Regions from separate parts of the Carnobacterium iners genome, predicted to be linked through region 2. Evidence: a T-box and tRNA genes for the amino acid it is inferred to sense, from the RefSeq annotation. Region 2 holds a T-box; the other holds one or more tRNA genes.

What was found. The T-box of region 2 lies ahead of ileS (isoleucine--tRNA ligase). A T-box ahead of a tRNA ligase gene usually reads a tRNA of that ligase, here a tRNA-Ile.
Region 1: it has a tRNA-Ile gene. The T-box ahead of ileS (isoleucine--tRNA ligase) is inferred to sense a tRNA for this amino acid. The anticodon was not compared.

The regions. Positions count from the first base shown of each region.
Region 1 is NZ_FXBJ01000002.1:53,878-64,841, forward strand. It holds gene B9Y54_RS00345 (hypothetical protein) at 1-703, shown strand, start outside; tRNA gene B9Y54_RS00350 (tRNA-Glu) at 774-845, opposite strand; tRNA gene B9Y54_RS00355 (tRNA-Ile) at 863-936, opposite strand; tRNA gene B9Y54_RS00360 (tRNA-Gly) at 947-1,017, opposite strand; tRNA gene B9Y54_RS00365 (tRNA-Phe) at 1,024-1,096, opposite strand; tRNA gene B9Y54_RS00370 (tRNA-Asp) at 1,111-1,183, opposite strand; tRNA gene B9Y54_RS00375 (tRNA-Met) at 1,222-1,294, opposite strand; tRNA gene B9Y54_RS00380 (tRNA-Met) at 1,362-1,434, opposite strand; tRNA gene B9Y54_RS00385 (tRNA-Ser) at 1,456-1,545, opposite strand; tRNA gene B9Y54_RS00390 (tRNA-Glu) at 1,587-1,658, opposite strand; tRNA gene B9Y54_RS00395 (tRNA-Ser) at 1,675-1,762, opposite strand; tRNA gene B9Y54_RS00400 (tRNA-Ile) at 1,785-1,858, opposite strand; tRNA gene B9Y54_RS00405 (tRNA-Gly) at 1,867-1,937, opposite strand; tRNA gene B9Y54_RS00410 (tRNA-Asp) at 1,942-2,014, opposite strand; tRNA gene B9Y54_RS00415 (tRNA-Met) at 2,050-2,122, opposite strand; tRNA gene B9Y54_RS00420 (tRNA-Ser) at 2,144-2,233, opposite strand; tRNA gene B9Y54_RS00425 (tRNA-Ile) at 2,295-2,368, opposite strand; tRNA gene B9Y54_RS00430 (tRNA-Met) at 2,389-2,462, opposite strand; tRNA gene B9Y54_RS00435 (tRNA-Ala) at 2,490-2,562, opposite strand; tRNA gene B9Y54_RS00440 (tRNA-Pro) at 2,574-2,647, opposite strand; tRNA gene B9Y54_RS00445 (tRNA-Arg) at 2,691-2,764, opposite strand; tRNA gene B9Y54_RS00450 (tRNA-Leu) at 2,771-2,859, opposite strand; tRNA gene B9Y54_RS00455 (tRNA-Gly) at 2,908-2,979, opposite strand; tRNA gene B9Y54_RS00460 (tRNA-Thr) at 2,983-3,058, opposite strand; tRNA gene B9Y54_RS00465 (tRNA-Leu) at 3,068-3,152, opposite strand; tRNA gene B9Y54_RS00470 (tRNA-Lys) at 3,191-3,263, opposite strand; tRNA gene B9Y54_RS00475 (tRNA-Val) at 3,265-3,340, opposite strand; rRNA gene rrf (5S ribosomal RNA) at 3,364-3,479, opposite strand; rRNA gene B9Y54_RS00485 (23S ribosomal RNA) at 3,569-6,489, opposite strand; rRNA gene B9Y54_RS00490 (16S ribosomal RNA) at 6,693-8,250, opposite strand; gene B9Y54_RS00495 (GNAT family N-acetyltransferase) at 8,720-9,259, opposite strand; gene B9Y54_RS00500 (glucose-6-phosphate isomerase) at 9,420-10,766, opposite strand; gene B9Y54_RS00505 (hypothetical protein) at 10,908-10,964, opposite strand, start outside.
Region 2 is NZ_FXBJ01000002.1:2,274,024-2,284,987, reverse strand. It holds gene ftsA (cell division protein FtsA) at 23-1,354, shown strand; gene ftsZ (cell division protein FtsZ) at 1,388-2,650, shown strand; gene B9Y54_RS10945 (YggS family pyridoxal phosphate-dependent enzyme) at 2,656-3,333, shown strand; gene B9Y54_RS10940 (cell division protein SepF) at 3,374-3,853, shown strand; gene B9Y54_RS10935 (YggT family protein) at 3,877-4,167, shown strand; gene B9Y54_RS10930 (YlmH family RNA-binding protein) at 4,186-4,968, shown strand; gene B9Y54_RS10925 (DivIVA domain-containing protein) at 5,045-5,671, shown strand; T-box leader at 5,674-5,895, shown strand; gene ileS (isoleucine--tRNA ligase) at 6,003-8,783, shown strand; gene B9Y54_RS10915 (hypothetical protein) at 8,867-9,310, opposite strand; gene B9Y54_RS10910 (GlsB/YeaQ/YmgE family stress response membrane protein) at 9,393-9,644, opposite strand; partial or broken gene nrdD (anaerobic ribonucleoside-triphosphate reductase) at 10,361-10,672, opposite strand.

The DNA of each region.
Region 1 (10,964 bases), 2.2 Mb from region 2:
AGCACAGCTTTCAACTGTAAATTCATTACTAGTTATCGGACTTTATCTTTTTATTCTAATGAATCAATTTTTAGAAAAAATCATTGCAACTGAATTTCAAAAAGAGAACAAAAAAATAAAAGCTTCTTTATTAATTATTGAAGCTATCAATCTACTAATCATTAGTTCTCTAACTTTATCTTCTCACCTTTTAATTGGATTACTACTAGTGTTCTACAGTATCCTTATCCAAGGACAGATTTATTTTAAAGAAAATGATTTGAAGTGGCTACTGATTAGCATGAAAGCTATTTTTAAAGGTGGTATTCTAACCTATATTAGTTTCTTTATTCAATTATTTTTTATTCCTAATACTATCTTTTTATGGAGCGTTCCTTCAATTCTATTAGCTTTAATAATAGAATTAACTGATCACACGATTAAAGCAAAACAACCAGAATCACTAAAGAAAAATCGCCTCCTAGCTCTGAGCTTACTCATTTTTTTGTATATAAGTAGTATTTTTATTTTATCGCTATCTTTTAGTTACTTTTCTCTCTTATTGCTAATAAGTTTGCCCACCGCATGGAACTTACTTTCTCTTTATCGAGCATCAGCTCGTACAAAATCCTTTTCAATAAAGCTCAAGCAACTAAACCTATTTGCTATTATCTTTTTGTTTCTATTTGCTTTAGTTATTAGTACTAAAACTTTCCTACAATAATAACTCCTATTAAAAAAAAAGAAAAATCAAGCCCCTTCTACTTGGACTTGATTTTTCTTTTATTCTATTATGACCCGTACGGGATTCGAACCCGTGATACCGCCGTGAAAGGGCGGTGTCTTAACCACTTGACCAACGGGCCTTTTAACTAGATAATAATGGGCCTAAATGGACTCGAACCATCGACCTCACGCTTATCAGGCGTGCGCTCTAACCAGCTGAGCTATAGGCCCATAAAAAAAAAGCGGGTGACGAGAATCGAACTCGCATCAACAGCTTGGAAGGCTGTGGTTTTACCACTAAACTACACCCGCAAAAAATGGCCCGGGACAGAATCGAACTGCCGACACCTTGAGCTTCAATCAAGTGCTCTACCAACTGAGCTACCGGGCCATATATTTAATTAACGGTCTCGACGGGAATCGAACCCGCGATCTTCTGCGTGACAGGCAGACATGTTAACCCCTACACCACGAGACCATTTTTAATATAATATCATATTGGTATTATGATATTTATTGCGGGGACAGGACTTGAACCTGTGACCTTCGGATTATGAGCCCGACGAGCTGCCAACTGCTCCACCCCGCGATAATAATAAGTAAAAAATTTCTAACAAAGCTAAACTTTTCTCTCTTAAAAAATAGAGTGAAAGTAATTGCGGGGACAGGACTTGAACCTGTGACCTTCGGGTTATGAGCCCGACGAGCTGCCAACTGCTCCACCCCGCGATAATATTAAATTTGTAACTAAGGAGGATAAGAGATTCGAACTCTTGCGTGCTTTTACACACCTGACGGTTTTCAAGACCGTTCCCTTCAGCCAGACTTGGGTAATCCTCCATCTGAAAAGCAATAATTTAAATTTATTAAGTTAAATCACATGACCCGTACGGGATTCGAACCCGTGATACCGCCGTGAAAGGGCGGTGTCTTAACCACTTGACCAACGGGCCTTTATAAAAAACGAAACGGAGAAGGAGGGATTTGAACCCTCGCGCCGCGTTAACGACCTACACCCTTAGCAGGGGCGCCTCTTCAGCCACTTGAGTACTTCCCCAAAATTAAAAAATAAAATTAAATGGGCCTAAATGGACTCGAACCATCGACCTCACGCTTATCAGGCGTGCGCTCTAACCAGCTGAGCTATAGGCCCATAAAAAAAGCGAGTGACGAGAATCGAACTCGCATCAACAGCTTGGAAGGCTGTGGTTTTACCACTAAACTACACTCGCAAAACGGTCTCGACGGGAATCGAACCCGCGATCTTCTGCGTGACAGGCAGACATGTTAACCCCTACACCACGAGACCTTTTTGCATATACCAAATTTATTCTATGGTATTCATTGCGGGGACAGGACTTGAACCTGTGACCTTCGGGTTATGAGCCCGACGAGCTGCCAACTGCTCCACCCCGCGATAATATTAAATTTGTAACTAAGGAGGATAAGAGATTCGAACTCTTGCGTGCTTTTACACACCTGACGGTTTTCAAGACCGTTCCCTTCAGCCAGACTTGGGTAATCCTCCATTTATTAAAATAAATAGTCCCTTTAATATAAAAGGTAATCAATCAATACAAAATGATTAATGGACCTTGCAGGACTCGAACCTGCGACCGGACGGTTATGAGCCGTCTGCTCTAACCAACTGAGCTAAAGGTCCAAGATCTTTTTAAATTGTAATAGCGGCGAAGGGGATCGAACCCCCGACCTCCCGGGTATGAACCGGACGCTCTAGCCAGCTGAGCTACACCGCCAAAATAAGTCTTAAAAATTTAAATAAGTGGAGCCTAGCGGGATCGAACCGCTGACCTCCTGCGTGCAAGGCAGGCGCTCTCCCAGCTGAGCTAAGGCCCCAACATTTAAAATCGGGAAGACAGGATTCGAACCTGCGACCCCTTGGTCCCAAACCAAGTGCTCTACCAAGCTGAGCTACTTCCCGTACGTTGAGTCATTCTGGAATTTCCATTTTAATTTAAATGAAATGCACCCAAGAGGAGTCGAACCTCTAACCGCCTGATTCGTAGTCAGGTACTCTATCCAATTGAGCTATGGGTGCAATATATGGTGCCGAGGGCCGGAATCGAACCGGCACGATGATCACTCACCGCAGGATTTTAAGTCCTGTGCGTCTACCTGTTCCGCCACCCCGGCATTTTGAACAAGTTACGATTGTTACATCGCTTACTAGATGACCTAGTAAGCGGAAGACGGGGTTCGAACCCGCGACCTCCACCTTGGCAAGGTGGCGTTCTACCACTGAACTACTTCCGCTAATGGTGCCGGCTAAAGGAGTTGAACCCTCGACCCTCTGATTACAAATCAGATGCTCTACCAACTGAGCTAAGCCGGCTTGAAAATATGGTGCGGGTGAAGGGACTTGAACCCCCACGTCTTTCGACGCTAGATCCTAAATCTAGTGCGTCTGCCAATTCCGCCACACCCGCTAAAATATGGCATAACTAGTCATTTTAATGAATAGTTATGAGTCATGCAGGATTCGAACCTGCGACCCTCTGATTAAAAGTCAGATGCTCTACCAACTGAGCTAATGACTCATGGTGGAGGTTGACGGGATCGAACCGCCGACCCTCTGCTTGTAAGGCAGATGCTCTCCCAGCTGAGCTAAACTTCCATATGAGAAAAAAACTATTAGATGCGCGGCAGCGTCCTACTCTCACAAAGGGAAACCCTTCACTACCATCGGCGCTAAGAAGCTTAACTACTGTGTTCGGCATGGGAACAGGTGTGACCTTCTTGCCATCGCCACCACACATCTTTTAGTTATAAGAGAACGTTGTTCTCTCAAAACTGGATAGTGTTTAACTATAAGACAATAAAACCGTTTCTTCATCGTTTAAAAATGGTTAAGTCCTCGACCGATTAGTATTGGTCCGCTCCATACATCGCTGTACTTCCACTTCCAACCTATCTACCTGATCATCTCTCAGGGGTCTTACTCACTTACGTGATGGGAAATCTCATCTTGAGGGGGGCTTCACGCTTAGATGCTTTCAGCGTTTATCCCGTCCACACATAGCTACCCAGCGATGCTCTTGGCAGAACAACTGGTACACCAGCGGTGTGTCCATCCCGGTCCTCTCGTACTAAGGACAGCTCCTCTCAAATTTCCTGCGCCCGCGACGGATAGGGACCGAACTGTCTCACGACGTTCTGAACCCAGCTCGCGTACCGCTTTAATGGGCGAACAGCCCAACCCTTGGGACCGACTACAGCCCCAGGATGCGATGAGCCGACATCGAGGTGCCAAACCTCCCCGTCGATGTGGACTCTTGGGGGAGATAAGCCTGTTATCCCCAGGGTAGCTTTTATCCGTTGAGCGATGGCCCTTCCATACGGAACCACCGGATCACTAAGCCCGACTTTCGTCCCTGCTCGACTTGTAGGTCTCGCAGTCAAGCTCCCTTCTGCCTTTACACTCTACGAATGATTTCCAACCATTCTGAGGGAACCTTTGGGCGCCTCCGTTACACTTTAGGAGGCGACCGCCCCAGTCAAACTGCCCGTCAGACACTGTCTCCCAGCCAGATCATGGCTGAGGGTTAGAGTGGTCATACAGCAAGGGTAGTATCCCACCATTGCCTCCACCAAGACTAGCGTCCTGGCTTCATAGGCTCCTACCTATCCTGTACAAGCTGTACAAACACTCAATATCAAACTGCAGTAAAGCTCCATGGGGTCTTTCCGTCCTGTCGCGGGTAACCTGCATCTTCACAGGTACTATAATTTCACCGAGTCTCTCGTTGAGACAGTGCCCAAATCATTACGCCTTTCGTGCGGGTCGGAACTTACCCGACAAGGAATTTCGCTACCTTAGGACCGTTATAGTTACGGCCGCCGTTTACTGGGGCTTCAATTCTGAGCTTCGCTCGAGAGCTAACCCATCCTCTTAACCTTCCAGCACCGGGCAGGCGTCAGCCCCTATACGTCATCTTTCGATTTAGCAGAGACCTGTGTTTTTGATAAACAGTTGCTTGGGCCTATTCACTGCGGCTGACCAATTGGTCAGCACCCCTTCTCCCGAAGTTACGGGGTCATTTTGCCGAGTTCCTTAACGAGAGTTCGCTCGCACACCTTAGGATTCTCTCCTCGACTACCTGTGTCGGTTTGCGGTACGGGCAGATTGTTTCTAACTAGAAGCTTTTCTTGACAGTGTGACATCGGGAACTTCGATACTTAATTTCTCTCCCCATCACAACTTGTCCTTAATAGAGGCAAGCATTTGACTCACCTCAAGACTTGTTGCTTGGACGCACATATCCAACAGTGCGTATTCCTTAGCCTACTGTGTCCCTCCATTGTTCAAACAAAACAAACTGGTACAGGAATCTCAACCTGTTGTCCATCGTCTACGCCTATCGGCCTCGACTTAGGTCCCGACTAACCCTGGGAGGACGAGCCTTCCCCAGGAAACCTTAGTCATTCGGTGGACGGGATTCTCACCCGTCTTTCGCTACTCATACCGGCATTCTCACTTCTAAGCGCTCCACCAGTCCTCACGGTCTAGCTTCGACGCCCTTAGAACGCTCTCCTACCATAGAACCTAAGTTCTATCCACAGCTTCGGTGTTATGTTTAGCCCCGGTAAATTTTCGGCGCAGGGTCACTCGACTAGTGAGCTATTACGCACTCTTTAAATGATGGCTGCTTCTGAGCCAACATCCTAGTTGTCTAAGCAACCCCACATCCTTTTCCACTTAACATAAACTTTGGGACCTTAGCTGGTGGTCTGGGCTGTTTCCCTCTCGACTACGGATCTTATCACTCGTAGTCTGACTCCCGGATATAAATCAATGGCATTCGGAGTTTATCTGAATTCGGTAACCCGAGAAGGGCCCCTAGTCCAAACAGTTGCTCTACCTCCATGATTCTAATTCCGAGGCTAGCCCTAAAGCTATTTCGGAGAGAACCAGCTATCTCCAAGTTCGATTGGAATTTCTCCGCTACCCACACCTCATCCCCGCATTTTTCAACATACGTGGGTTCGGTCCTCCAGTGCGTATTACCGCACCTTCAACCTGGACATGGGTAGATCACTTGGTTTCGGGTCTACGACCACATACTCATTCGCCCTATTCAGACTCGCTTTCGCTACGGCTCCGTCTCATCAACTTAACCTCGCATGGGATCGTAACTCGCCGGTTCATTCTACAAAAGGCACGCTATCACCCATTAACGGGCTCTAACTACTTGTAAGCACACGGTTTCAGGTGCTGTTTCACTCCCCTTCCGGGGTTCTTTTCACCTTTCCCTCACGGTACTGGTTCACTATCGGTCACTAGGGAGTATTTAGCCTTGGGAGATGGTCCTCCCGGATTCCGACGGAATTTCTCGTGTTCCGCCGTACTCAGGATACTGATCAGAGTGAACAAAGTTTCAGTTACGGGGCTTTTACCCTCTTCGGCGGACCTTTCCAGGTCGCTTCTCCTACTTCGTTCATTTATGACTCTATGTGTTCAGTCCTACAACCCCAGAAAGCAAGCTTTCTGGTTTGGGCTATTCCCGTTTCGCTCGCCGCTACTCAGGGAATCGATTTTTCTTTCTCTTCCTGCAGGTACTTAGATGTTTCAGTTCTCTGCGTCTACCTCTATTGACCTATGTATTCAGTCAATAGTAACACCCGATAAAGAGTGTTGGGTTTCCCCATTCGGAAATCTCTGGATCAAAGCTTACTTACAGCTCCCCAAAGCATATCGGCGTTAGTCCCGTCCTTCTTCGGCTCCTAGTGCCAAGGCATCCACCGTGCGCCCTTATTAACTTAACCTATGGTCATGTTAACTATTCCATTCACCCTAAGGTGAAGAAATACATTAAAAAATAAAACGCGATGTTTTCTTGGTTTCTTGCTTTTCTTACATGTTAAACACTATCCAGTTTTCAAAGAACAACTACTTACTTTCTGAGAAGATTAGACCTCTCAAAACTAAACAAAGTAAAACAACTGTGACGGTTCCGTTATATCCTTAGAAAGGAGGTGATCCAGCCGCACCTTCCGATACGGCTACCTTGTTACGACTTCACCCCAATTATCTATCCCACCTTAGGCGGCTGGCTCCCAAAAGGGTTACCTCACCGACTTCGGGTGTTACAAACTCTCGTGGTGTGACGGGCGGTGTGTACAAGACCCGGGAACGTATTCACCGCGGCGTTCTGATCCGCGATTACTAGCGATTCCGGCTTCATGCAGGCGAGTTGCAGCCTGCAATCCGAACTGAGAATGGCTTTAAGAGATTAGCTTGACCTCGCGATCTTGCGACTCGTTGTACCATCCATTGTAGCACGTGTGTAGCCCAGGTCATAAGGGGCATGATGATTTGACGTCATCCCCACCTTCCTCCGGTTTATCACCGGCAGTCTCACTAGAGTGCCCAACTGAATGCTGGCAACTAATAATAGGGGTTGCGCTCGTTGCGGGACTTAACCCAACATCTCACGACACGAGCTGACGACAACCATGCACCACCTGTCACTTTGTCCCCGAAGGGAAAGCTCTATCTCTAGAGTGGTCAAAGGATGTCAAGACCTGGTAAGGTTCTTCGCGTTGCTTCGAATTAAACCACATGCTCCACCGCTTGTGCGGGTCCCCGTCAATTCCTTTGAGTTTCAGCCTTGCGGCCGTACTCCCCAGGCGGAGTGCTTAATGCGTTAGCTGCAGCACTGAGGGGCGGAAACCCCCCAACACTTAGCACTCATCGTTTACGGCGTGGACTACCAGGGTATCTAATCCTGTTTGCTCCCCACGCTTTCGAGCCTCAGCGTCAGTTACAGACCAGAGAGTCGCCTTCGCCACTGGTGTTCCTCCATATATCTACGCATTTCACCGCTACACATGGAATTCCACTCTCCTCTTCTGCACTCAAGTTCTCCAGTTTCCAATGACCTTCCCCAGTTGAGCTGGGGTCTTTCACATCAGACTTAAAGAACCGCCTGCGCTCGCTTTACGCCCAATAAATCCGGACAACGCTTGCCATCTACGTATTACCGCGGCTGCTGGCACGTAGTTAGCCATGGCTTTCTGGTTAGATACCGTCAGGGGATGAGCAGTTACTCTCATCCTTGTTCTTCTCTAACAACAGAGTTTTACGATCCGAAAACCTTCTTCACTCACGCGGCATTGCTCCGTCAGACTTTCGTCCATTGCGGAAGATTCCCTACTGCTGCCTCCCGTAGGAGTCTGGGCCGTGTCTCAGTCCCAGTGTGGCCGATCACCCTCTCAGGTCGGCTACGTATCATTGCCTTGGTGAGCCATTACCTCACCAACTAGCTAATACGCCGCGGGTCCATCCATAAGCGGTAGCCGAAGCCACCTTTCATCTGTCTGCCATGCGGCAATCAGAATTATGCGGTATTAGCATCCGTTTCCGAATGTTATCCCCCACTTATGGGCAGGTTACCCACGTGTTACTCACCCGTCCGCCACTCCTCTACTATCGAGTGCAAGCACTCAATAGTAGAAGCGTTCGACTTGCATGTATTAGGCATGCCGCCAGCGTTCGTCCTGAGCCAGGATCAAACTCTCATAAAAGTTGAAACAACCCGTTAGGATTGTTTCGCTTTTTAACGATGCTTGAAGCTCATTAAAATGACTTGCTAGCGAATAATTATTCACTTTGTTTCTTTTGGTTCGACCCTTGGCCGAACCGCCGTTCACAGTTTGTTGTTCTACTTTGTTCAGTTTTCAAAGGTCTAATTTGTTTGCGTTGTCGTTTTGACAACTTCTAAATACTACCAGAAGCCATTTAATTTGTCAATACTTTTAGATAAATATTTTTTATTAATGTATATTTATTCAATATTGATTTCCTCGTTCAACACGACTTCAATATATTATCATGAATGGTTATTCATTGTCAAGCACATCATCTATGTTTTTTCTTTAATGCTTTATCTCATTATTCTGTTGCACAACTTGTGTAACAACTTCTATTAATATAACAAGTTTATTAATATTGGTCAATAGAAAAACAGCTTTTTTTCTTTTTTAGGCCAATCTTTTAATTAAATGAATCTAAATCACATTGATAGAGATGAAAATCTTTTTTTTCACCGTCTGCTATCCTATCTATTTTCTTTCCAACATAAGTGAATCCAATATCTTGATACAGTTTGTTCAAGTAGGCATTATCTGCTATACAGTCTAAACGTATTGCTGAATTTTTTTTCTTTTTAGCATAAAGTTTCGCTTCAGATAAAAGTTGTTTTGATATCCCTTGTCCTGAAAAACTACGTTGAACAGTTAGACGATGCAAATATACATAAGCATCACTTGAATCTTTACCCCAAAATTCTTCATCCCATTCACTTTGATGGTTCCATAAAACAAACATCCCTGCTAGTTGATCATCAATCCTGCCAATAAAAACTTCGCCACGCTTAATAGCTTCTGAAGTATTATGCCTGTCTTCACCTTTTAAAATTCCACTCCATTGCTTTGAGCCTTTTGTTTGTAACCACTGTGCAGCTTGTTGCAACATTTCTTTGATGAACGGTTCATCTTTTAGCTCAGCTCTTCGGACAACTAATTTTCTAGTCATATTTTTCCACTTCCAGTCTATTATATAGTAGTAAATCTATTATCTTCTATTAAAAAAAATAAAAAATCCTGATTATAGGTACAGTCAAGGCAATCAATGACTAGATTAGTTGCTGCTTGCCTTGACTATACGACATCAGGATTCGTATTTATTCGTTATTTTATAGACGTGCGTTTAATTCTTTTGCTAATTCTTCAAATCCAGGCTTACCCAATAGAGCAAACATATTTTTTTTGTAAGCTTCTACTCCTGGTTGATCAAATGGGTTTACCCCATTTAAGTAACCAGAAATACCGACTGCTATTTCAAAGAAATACATCAAATAACCTAAAGTATAAGCATCCGTTTCAGGAATCGTTACAAGCAAGTTCGGTACGTCTCCATCAGTATGAGCTAACAAAGTGCCTTGGAAAGCTTTAGTATTAACAAAGTCGATTTCCTTTCCTTGCAAATAACCCAATCCATCTAAGTCATCAGCCGTTGTTGGGATGACCAATGTGTGTTTAGCTTTATTTACTTTAATAATCGTTTCAAAGATATTTCTTTGTCCATCTTGAATGGTTTGTCCAACGGAATGTAAATCAGTGGAGAAGTTTGCACTTGCCGGAAAAATACCTTTTTGATCTTTTCCTTCTGATTCGCCGAATAACTGTTTCCACCACTCTGAGAAATATTGTAAGTTTGGTTCGTAGTTAACCAATATTTCAGTTGTTTTGCCTTTACGATATAGTGCATTACGAATAGCTGCATATTGGTAAGCTTCATTTTCTTCTAACTTATCGCTGCTAAAAGCGTCTACTGCATCTGCTGCACCCTGCATCAAAGCATCGATATCTGCTCCACTTGCTGCAATAGGCAATAAACCTACTGCTGTTAATACTGAAAAACGTCCGCCGATGTCATCTGGGATAATGAAAGATTCATATCCTTGTGCATTAGCTTCTTCTTTTAAAGCACCTTTTGCTTTGTCTGTTGTTGCATAAATTCGTTTTTTAGCTTCATCTTTGCCATATTTCTTTTCTAACATTTCTTTAAAGATACGAAACGCGATTGCTGGCTCTGTTGTTGTACCTGATTTTGAAATGATATTTACAGAAAAATCTTTGTCTCCAATAACATCAATCAAGTCGCTTAGATACGATGAACTAATACTATTACCGGCAAAGAAAACTTGCGGCTGTTTTCTATCTTCTTTAGGAAGAACGTTATAGAATGAATGATTTAAAAAATCTAGTGCCGCTTTAGCACCTAGATATGATCCACCAATACCAATAACCACTAAAACTTCTGAATCATTTTGGATTTTTTTTGCTGCAGCTTTGATACGAGAAAATTCTTCTTTATCATAATTTTTAGGCAAGTCAATCCAACCCAAATAGTCACTTCCTGCACCTGTTCCCTTACGCAACATTTTATCCGCAGTAGTCACTTGCTGTTGCATATTTGAAATTTCATGTGCTTGAACAAATTTGTCGATTTTTGAATAGTCAAATTTAATGTGTCCCATGTAAATCCCTCCATCATTTTATGTATTTATAAATGTACCCTTGCTTCATTTATCATACTTTCTTAACTTTAGTAGTTTTTTATAGAAATAGCAAGAAAAAACAGCATGATTTCACGTGGCATGCTGTTTGTTATTTTTATTTTAAAATTGTGGAACACCAGTAATTTCCCATTCTTCAAGAGCTTCTTTTAAAGTAGC
Region 2 (10,964 bases):
AAGTATAAGGAGGTTTCAATGAATGAAAAATACTGGAATGTATGTAAGTCTAGATATTGGAACCACTTCAATAAAAGTTGTTGTTGCTGAGTTTATTAACGGTGAAATGAATATTATTGGAGTAGGAAATGAAAAATCAGAAGGTCTAAGTCGAGGAATTATTGTTGATATTGATAAAACAGTTGATTCAATTAATAAAGCCATTAAGCAAGCGGAACAAAAAGCAAACGTTGACATTAATAAAGTAATTGTTGGTATTCCTGCAAATAATATTGAAATTGAACCCTGTCAAGGTATGATTGCTATTTCAGGTGAAAATAAAGAAATAGTAAAAGAAGACGTGTGCAATGTACTATCTGCTGCTATGGTCAAATCGGTCCCACCAGAAAAAGAAATTTTAGCAATATTGCCAGAAGAGTTTATTGTTGACGGCTTTGATGGAATTAAAGATCCGCGTGGGATGATCGGTGTTAGATTAGAAATGCACGCGACCATGATTACTGGACCAAAGACAATTATTCATAATACGAAAAAATGCGTTGAAAAAGCTGGACTGCAGATTGAAAATATTGTATTGCAACCATTAGCTGCGAGTAGTATAGCGATGTCCAAAGGAGAAAGTGATTTTGGCACTATTTTAATTGATATGGGTGGTGGACAAACAACAGCCTCTGTTATGCATGATAACCAACTGAAATTCGCTTTTGTTAATCAAGAAGGCGGAGAATATGTGACAAAAGATATTTCAGTTGTCTTAAATACTTCTTTCGAAAATGCTGAAAGAATCAAACGAGATTACGGTTATGCACTTCCAGAAGATGCTTCGCCTGATGAAGAATTTCCGGTTGAAATTATCGGACAAAGTAAACCTATAAATGTCGACGAACAATATTTATCAGAAATTATTGAAGCACGATTGGTTCAAATTTTCGGGAAAATAAAAAACAAATTAGATTTTATAGAGGCACGTGATTTACCAGGTGGTATTATATTAACTGGTGGAGCGGCAGCAATTCCGGGAGTTATTGGATTAGCAGAAGATATTTTTGAAGCTAATGTAAAGCTGTATATTCCTGATCAAATGGGAATGCGTTATCCAACATTTACGACTAGTATCGGCTTAGTTAATTATGAAGCAAAATTAGACGATATTCATCAAATTATAAAAGATTATTCTTTAAATCAAGATATGCCTACCGAAGATGATAACACAATAAGACAAAAGCAATCTCAAATATTAGATTATGAAGAACAAGAACATCACTATAACGAAAAGCCGAAAAAACAAGAAAAGCGTAAAGAAGACACTTTAGTTTTTAAAGCTAAAAGTTTTTTCACGAATTTTTTTGATTAAATACACAGAACTGTGTGAGTAGGAGGAAATAGGATGGATTTAGAATTTGATGCAAACTTGATGAATAATGGAGCAATTATAAAAGTAATCGGTGTTGGTGGAGCAGGAAACAACGCTGTTAATCGTATGATAGATGAAGACGTTAAAGGTGTAGAATTTATCGTAGCAAATACAGATGTTCAAGCGTTAGCAGGATCAAACGCAGAGGTGAAAATACAGTTAGGACCTAAGTTGACTCGTGGACTTGGAGCGGGTGCTAACCCTGAAATTGGGCGCAAAGCAGCTGAAGAAAGTGAAGAGCAAATTTCTGATGCTTTAAAAGGAGCGGACATGGTTTTTGTTACAGCTGGAATGGGCGGAGGAACAGGTACTGGGGCAGCAGCTATCGTTGCTCGTATCGCAAAAGAACAAGGAGCCTTAACGGTAGGAGTCATTACTCGACCATTTACATTTGAAGGACCTAAACGTAGTCGTTTTGCTGCTGAGGGTGTTGCTCAAATGAAAGAGCACGTAGATACATTAGTTATTATCTCTAATAATCGCTTATTAGAGATTGTCGATAAGAAGACACCCATGCTTGAAGCCTTTCATGAAGCTGATAACGTATTGCGTCAAGGAGTACAGGGAATATCGGATTTAATTACGGCACCTGGATATGTAAACCTAGATTTTGCAGATGTTAAAACAGTAATGGAAAATAAAGGATCAGCATTAATGGGAATTGGTATGGCTAGTGGAGAAAATAGAACTGCTGAAGCTACAAAAAAAGCTATCTCTTCACCATTATTGGAGGTTTCGATTGATGGGGCTGAGTCAGTTTTATTGAATATTACCGGAGGTTCCGATTTAACTTTATTTGAAGCACAAGATGCTTCTGATATTGTTTCTTCAGCTTCTACAACAGAAGTAAATATTATTTTTGGAACCTCTATTAATGAGAATTTAGGTGATGAAGTCATTGTAACGGTTATTGCTACAGGGATTGATACAACTAAAAAAGCTGATGTGCATCCAAAATCTTCAGGAAGAAATCGTAATACAGACTCAAACGATTCATCAAAACGCGGAGAGGGAGCGCAATCAAGAGCTTCTAAAGATCCGTTTGGTGATTGGGATATTCGTAAAGATCCCAATGTTCGTGATCAAAATAGTCCTCATTTACCAACAGATGCTGATTCTAAAAAAGAAAGGTCTGAGTTCGACTTCTTCAAACGTGAAGAAAAAAACGAACGTGCACATAAATCAGAAGATGACAATATTGATACTCCACCATTTTTTAGAAGACGTCGTAAATAAATAAAATGATAAATATAAAAGAGAACGTCCTGCAGTTTGAAGAGAAATTTAACTATTCTTTGAATAAAGAGAAACTAAAAAAAACTAGTGTCCAAGTTGTTGCAGTAACAAAAAATAGATCTGTTCAATTAACAAAAGAGTTAGTTCAAGAAGGTTTTTATCATTTAGCAGAAAACCGTCCTGAAGGATTACTTGAAAAACAGAATGAATTAAACAACCAAAATATTATTTGGCATTTTATTGGAAATTTACAAACAAGAAAAGTAAAAAAAATTATTAATCATATTGATTTTCTGCATTCTCTTGACCGTTTATCTTTGGCAAAAGAAATTAACAATCGAGCAGAGGATAGAGTGTCTTGTTTTGTACAGGTCAACGTCAGTGGGGAAGGTTCTAAAAGTGGAGTCCATCCAGAACAGTTAGAAAAGTTTATTTTACAGTTAAGTGAGTATCCTAAGATCCATATTATTGGTTTGATGACGATGGCTCCACTGACTGATGATGAAAATGCAATAAGAAATGTTTTTTCAACATTAAAAATCTGTCAGAGAAAAATAGCACAGAAAAAATTGTCTTACGCTCCTTGTGCAGAACTTAGTATGGGGATGAGTGGAGATTACCAAATCGCTATTGAAGAAGGGGCAACTTATATCAGGATAGGTAGTTTGTTTTTTCAAGAGTAACTGGCTCTGTTAGCACCATTTTTCATTAAGGAGGATTAAAATGGGAATAAAAAATAAATTTAGTCGTTTTTTTGAATTAGACGAGGAAGACGAGTTGGACTCAATTTATGATCAAGGAATTCCCTCTTCTTCTAGAAGTGGAGAATCCAGAACGTCACAGGATAATGATAAAAGTATTCCTATTATTAATACTAAGCGAGAGAAAGCGAATAATAAAGTTGTTTCGTTTAATCAGCAAACTTCAACAAAACAAGCTAAAATTACAATTATTGAACCTCGAATATACTCGGAAGTACAAGAAATAGCAGATATTTTGTTGAGAGAAGAGTCCGTTGTATTGAACTTTTTTCGGATGGATGAAGAACAAGCAAAAAGAATTGTAGATTTTTTAACAGGCACCGTTTATGCTTTAGGTGGAGACATTCAGCGGATTGGCAATGAAATATTTTTATGTACTCCTGAAAGTGTAGACATTGATGGTGCACTAACAGATATTATGCGTGAAAAAGATTTATATTAGAAAAGAGGGATACTTTAAACGCTATGGATATATTATATTTTATTTACCTTATTTTATCGAGATTGATTCAAGCTTATTCGACTCTTATTATTATCTACATTTTGATGTCTTGGTTTCCGGGAGCTTATCAATCAAAAATCGGACAAATTATTGTTCGACTTTGTGAACCGTATTTAGGATTTTTTAGACGTTTTATCCCTCCAATTGGTATGATTAGTTTTTCTGGAATTGTAGCTATAGTCGTATTAAATTTAGCCCAAAGAGGATTATTCTCACTTTATCAAATAATAGCAAGAGTAATTTTAGGCTTCTAACCGGAGGGAGGTGTTCTGATGATAGAAAATGTTTATCAACATTTTAGAAAAGAAGAGCGTCCTTTTATTGATCAAGTTACCGGTTGGGTTAGAGAATGCGAAGATCAATATACGCCGTATTTAACAAATTTTTTAGATCCCAGACAAGTCTATATAGTGGAAACAATTGTTGGTAAAAGAAGTGGAATAAAAATCTATTCTTTTGGTGGTTATCAAATGGCTGAAAGAAATAGATTATATATATGTCCCGAATACTTTATTCCTAAACAAGAAGATTTTGAAGTATCTCTTTTCGAAATACGCTATCCTATTAAATTTACAAAATTATCTCATGGTAAAATCCTTGGAACATTACTTTCAACAGGTTTGAAAAGAGATTATTTTGGAGATATTATTTCTGATGGCGAACGTTGGCAATTTTTCATTAGTGATAGTATGAAATCATTTGTTCAAATTCAAATCGAAAAAATAGGTAACGTCACTATTAGATTTGTAGAAAAAACGTATTTAGATATTTTGAAACCAATTGATAGTTGGACAATCGTTCAAGAGACCGTTTCTTCCATGCGTTTGGATACGATTGTTGCTAACCTGTTTAATATTTCTAGACAACGCTCAAAACAAATGATTGAATCCGGGAAAATTAAATTAAATTGGTCAGAAATAACCCAACCAGATTTTGAATTAGGTATTTTAGATATTGTTTCTGTACGTGGATTTGGTCGCTTACAAGTTCAAGAAATAGAAGGAAAGACAAAAAAAGATAAATGGCGTATAAAATTTGGAGTCTTGCATAAGTAAGCTACTTTAGGTATTATAGTAGTAAATCATTAGTGTCAAATTAAAGATAAAAAATCAGATAATGGAGGTGTCTTAAATGGTGTTAACTCCTTTGGATATACATAACAAAGAGTTCCGTGTCAAGATGCGTGGATATGACCAAGACGAAGTGAACGATTATTTGGATCAGATTATTAAAGACTATGAAATGGTTTTGAAAGAAAATCGAGAATTAGAGAAAAATTTAAAATTTTCTGAAGAAAAAGTAACACATTATAATAATCTACAAGATGCTTTGAATAAATCTATTATTGTGGCCCAAGATGCTGCAGATCGTTTAAAAGAGAATTCTATAAAAGAAGCAGAGTTAATTGGTTTAGAGGCTGAAACAAATGCAAATCGTTTACTCGATGAAGCAGTTGATAAAGCTAAAAAAATTGCAACTGAGACAGATGAACTAAGAAAACAAAGTAAAATTTTTAAACAACGATTACAATTGATGCTTGAATCTCAGTTAGAAATGGTGAAAAATGAAGAATGGGAAGATATTTTAAAACCTTTACAAGATGATATATTAAAAATCCCAACTTTAAGAGCACTATTTTTTGAAATTGAACATGGTGAAGATCAAGAAGAGATGACAGAAATAGTAAATGATGAAGAGTTAGAAGATAATGAAAATCAAAATATTGAAGGTATGACACCGGCAATTGAGTTACCATAGAACTTAAGACGATGATTGGAACAGAAAGCAATAATATACTTTTAGCGAGTTAGAAATGGTGAAAGTCTAACAGTCTATTTTATTGTAAGATCCTCCAAGAGTGCTAATTTGAATAATCTATTAAAATTAGCCGGCTAATTACCGTTAATAATTACTTGAGAGGAATAAGAGCAATGTTCATTTCCTGAACTTGGGTGGTATCACGAATTCATTTCGTCCCTTTTTAGGGCGAAGTGTTTTTTTTATTCTAAATTTATCGTTTAAATTAAAAGCGTAGATTAAAAGTAGCATATAGTTAAAATAATATACAGAAAAAATGGAGGAATAAAAAATGAAAATGAAAGAAACGTTGCAATTAGGAAAAACAGCTTTTCCAATGCGTGGTAATTTACCTGTACGCGAACTAGAATGGCAAAAAGATTGGGAAGAAAAAGATATCTACGGCCAACGACAAGAGCTAAATAAAGATAAACCCACTTTTATTTTACACGATGGACCTCCATATGCTAATGGGAATATTCATATTGGTCATGCCTTAAATAAAATTAGTAAAGATGTTATTGTTCGCTACAAATCAATGACAGGTTTTCGTTCTCCTTATGTACCAGGATGGGATACACATGGCTTACCAATAGAGCAAGCCTTAACAAATAAGGGTGTTAAACGTAAAGAAATGTCTGTGGCTAAATTTCGCGAATTATGTGAAGATTATGCATGGGAACAAATCAATAAACAACGAGATGATTTTAAGCGTTTAGGTGTTGCAGGTGAATGGGATAATCCTTACGTTACGTTGACACCTGAATATGAAGAAGCGCAAATTCGTGTTTTCGGTAAAATGGCTGAAAAAGGTTATATATACAAAGGGTTAAAACCAATCTACTGGTCTCCTTCAAGCGAGTCCGCTTTAGCTGAAGCAGAGATTGAGTACAAAGACGTCAAATCTGCAAGTATTTATGTTGCTTTTAAGATTATTGATGGAAAAGGGTTGATTGATGAGTTTACCTCACTAATTATTTGGACAACAACTCCTTGGACTATTCCATCAAATCTAGGTATCGCGGTTCATCCAGAATATGACTATGTGGTTATCTTAGCTGACGGAAAAAAATACGTTTTAGCGAAAGATTTAGTTGATGCAGTAACTCAAGAAATCGGTTGGGAAAGCGTAGAAATCGTTAGTGAACTTAAAGGGAAAGATATGGAATTAATGACAGCTCAGCACCCTATGTATGATCGAGCATCATTAGTTATTTTAGGAGATCATGTTACATTAGAAGCAGGTACTGGATTAGTTCATACAGCTCCTGGACATGGTGATGATGACTACATCGTTGGACAAAAATATAAATTAGGTGTTCTATCACCAGTTGACGATAAAGGGTGTTTTACAGATGAAGCTCCTGGTTTAGAAGGCGTATTTTATGATAAAGGGAATAAAATTATTACAGATATTTTGAAAGAAAAAGACGCTTTGTTAAAATTAGATTTCTTTATGCATAGTTACCCTCATGACTGGCGTACAAAAAAACCGGTTATTTTCCGTGCAACACCACAATGGTTTGCTTCCATTGATCTTTTCAGAGAAGAAATTCTAGAAGCGATTAAAAAAGTGAATTGGACTCAGCAATGGGGCATGCAACGTCTTTATAATATGGTTCGCGATCGTGGCGATTGGGTTATTTCTCGCCAGCGTGCGTGGGGTGTGCCACTACCCATTTTTTATGGTGAAAATAATGAGCCTATTATTACGCCAGAAACAACAAATCATATTGCAAAACTATTTGGTGAGTTTGGTTCAAATGTTTGGTTTGAACGTGAAGCTGTCGATTTATTGCCTATAGGATTTACACATCCTTCTAGTCCAAACAATGTCTTTACTAAAGAAAAAGATATAATGGATGTCTGGTTTGATTCCGGTTCATCACATGAAGCAGTTTTAAAAGGAAGAAACAACTTATCGTTTCCTGCAGACATGTATTTAGAAGGTTCAGATCAATATCGTGGTTGGTTCAACTCTAGTATCACAACTAGTATTGCTATCAATGGTGAAGCACCTTATAAAACTGTTTTATCTCAAGGAATGGTGTTAGATGGTGATGGGCGCAAGATGAGTAAATCGCTTGGTAATACAATGTCTCCTGATAAAGTAACGAAACAAATGGGTGCCGATATCATTCGTTTATGGGTTTCAAGTGTTGATTCTCAAGCAGATGTCCGTGTAAGTGATGAGATTTTGAAACAAGTTTCAGAAGTATATCGTAAGATTCGTAATACTATGCGCTTTTTATTAGCGAATACATCTGATTTTAAATCACAAAATCATGCTATAGAGTTTGATGATTTACGTTCAGTAGATAAATATATGATGGTTCGATTAAATAAACTTGTTGAAAAAGTAGAAATGAATTACGAAAAATATGAATTTCCAGCAATCTATCAATTAATCAATAATTTTTGTACCGTCGATTTATCTCAGTTCTATTTAGACTTTGCAAAAGACGTTGTTTACATTGAAGCAGAGGATTCTTATGAACGTAGAGCAATGCAAACGGTCTTCCATACAGTGCTTGTTAAATTAACTAAATTATTAACACCTATTTTGCCTCATACAGCAGAAGAAATTTGGAGTCTATTAGGTGAAAAAGAGAAATTTGTTCAATTAGCTGAAATGCCACAAGTTGAATTTTATGAAAATGAAACAGAGTTAATGGACATGTGGAATGCATTTATGACTATTCGTCAAGATGTTCAAAAGGCATTAGAAGAGGCACGTAATGATAAGGAAATTGGTAAGTCTTTTGAAGCTAAGTTAACTATTTATCCTACTATACCAACAAGAGATTTATTCACAGCATTAAATAGTAATATAGAACAATTATTAATTGTATCGGACTTAATAATTGCAGAAGACAAAAAAGATGCACCAGAAACGGCTTTACAATTTGATTCATTGGCTATTGTAGTTGAACATGCTCATGGGGAGACTTGTGAAAGATGTCGTGCAATCAAAGAAGACGTAGGAACAAATGAAATAGCCCCAACTCTTTGCGTACGTTGTGCAGACATTGTTTCAAAGAATTTCCCAGAAGCTCTTGTGCCAGAACAATAAAATAAATTAATTATCTTAAATAATAAAAACTTCTTATAAATCATTTAGAAAATATTTTCTAAATGATAGTGTAAGAAGTTTTTTTATTGCTCGTTCTCTAAAGAAAATTTTACTTGATTTAAAATATTTTTAGCCCATGATTCTTTAACAGAAGGCAAGAGAGGAGTAAGGAGCAAACTTTTCTTTCCTTTTAATTGTAGATCTAAAGAGACTTTTAGCTGAATAGCATTCTCAGAGTATTGCGAAATGGTTAGTTGGCCAAGACCTGATACGCTTTTATTTGATGAAGAAAAAGTAAAGAGGACATCAGTCATTTTTGTTTCTGGTTTAAATTTAAATGTTAACAACGCTTTACGTGAAACAGGCCCCAAAGATAAATATAAATCTATTAAATAGATAGATTCTGAAATACTAGTGAGTTGATCAAATCCTGGTAAAAAAGTTAACCAAAAGGAAGGCTCTTTTATCCTCTCACAGGAGTTATTGAATGGAGCATTTATAGTAATCGAATAATGATTTAATGACATATTAACTCTCCTTTATTTAGATTAGTTAAAAAAACTCTTTGAGATTTCTCTCAAAGAGTTTTAGTCAAATAATAAACTACAATTAGCCTTTACGTCTTCCCATAATAAGTGAAAAGATAAAGATTAGTGCTACAGCACCAATTAATGCAGGTAAGATAGCAAAACCACCGATAACTGGACCCCAGCTACCAAATAATGAAGAGCCAATCCATGAACCGATGAATCCTACGATAATATTACCGATGATTCCTCCCGGTACGTCCTTGCCTAAAATCATTCCTGCTACAGCGCCTAAAACGCCACCTACAATTAATGACCAAATAAATCCCATTATGATTTCCTCCTTCTATATATATAAGTAAGTAATATAGCTATTACTCTATCACTGTTCCTATTATAGACATAATTCGTTCACATTTCAAGCAATATGCATTGGATAGTGAAATTTATTATAGAAAAATTAATCTTTAGCAATTAGTGGGCTAGTCCATAAGATGATTACTTGAGACTACAAAGGTTCTTGGACATCACTAATTTGTTGATTTGAACTACCCCTAAACTTAAGAATTAAGTCTTGTTTGTCAATTTCGTATCGTTCATCGATATAAGAAAGTGATTCAAGTTTATCCTATTATTCTAGTATCACTTCTTTCTATATATAACGAGTCCAAGCCCAGAAATCTTTAGTTTAGCCAAAGATTTCTTTTACTCATTTTGATAAAGGATTGACGAAAACTGTGCCCAAGAAAGTAGATAAATAATACTTTACAGGACAAAAAAATATAAGATCTGTAGCATTTTTTGTGACTTTATAATGGAAACTATTTGTACAGTATTCTGGAGTGGTAAAGCGTGTTTGACCATTAGAAGAGAAAAGGTGTTAATTTCATATTCTAAGCTCTTCATATCTTCGTAGATATCCTTTTTAGCTGCTTGAAGAACCCATAGTTCTCTTTGGTCAGAATCATCTGTCCATTTAACGGCTTCTGCAAGGTACTTTTTAAAATTCAGTTTTGCATAAAGAGCTATTCTACCAACACTATATTCATCGTAGTAACTAGAAGCAATGTTTGCAATAATTTAGCCATTTGAATAGCAGCTGTTTGGATAAGTTTCGGACTTTTTACTTCTACATTTCTAATTTTGAATCCTTCAGATAGTATATGTTCAAAATCAATCAGGCAGTAATTAATCATAGTAAAGTAGGGGTGGTAATCTAAATTATGGCAGTGGTTATCATGCCCCTTTTCGATAAGCATTATGGGCATGTTCAGGTAACAGGTGTAGATCAATAGATTTTCCTACAACTCTAATAGTCAAATTTCTCTGAGGATCAAAAACTGCAGTATCTTTATTAGTATTAAAAGCTCAATTGATATCTGCCTCATTTTTACGATTAATTGATTTTTGAATTTTGAAATCCATATAGGCATTGGCTAAATTTAAAGTATTTTAATTCATTAGTACTTGAAAAATAGTTTCTCTTATTTTATAAACACTTATCTTTTTATTATTAAAATGACGTAAAAATGAATCAGTTTTATCGTAATTTTATTAACTTTTTTAAGTAATTCTTGATTAAAGTTATTCTTGGAAGTAGTTAGTTGGGTTTCATCTGTTTTTATAAGCGAGTGGTAGATTTTTTCTTATTGAA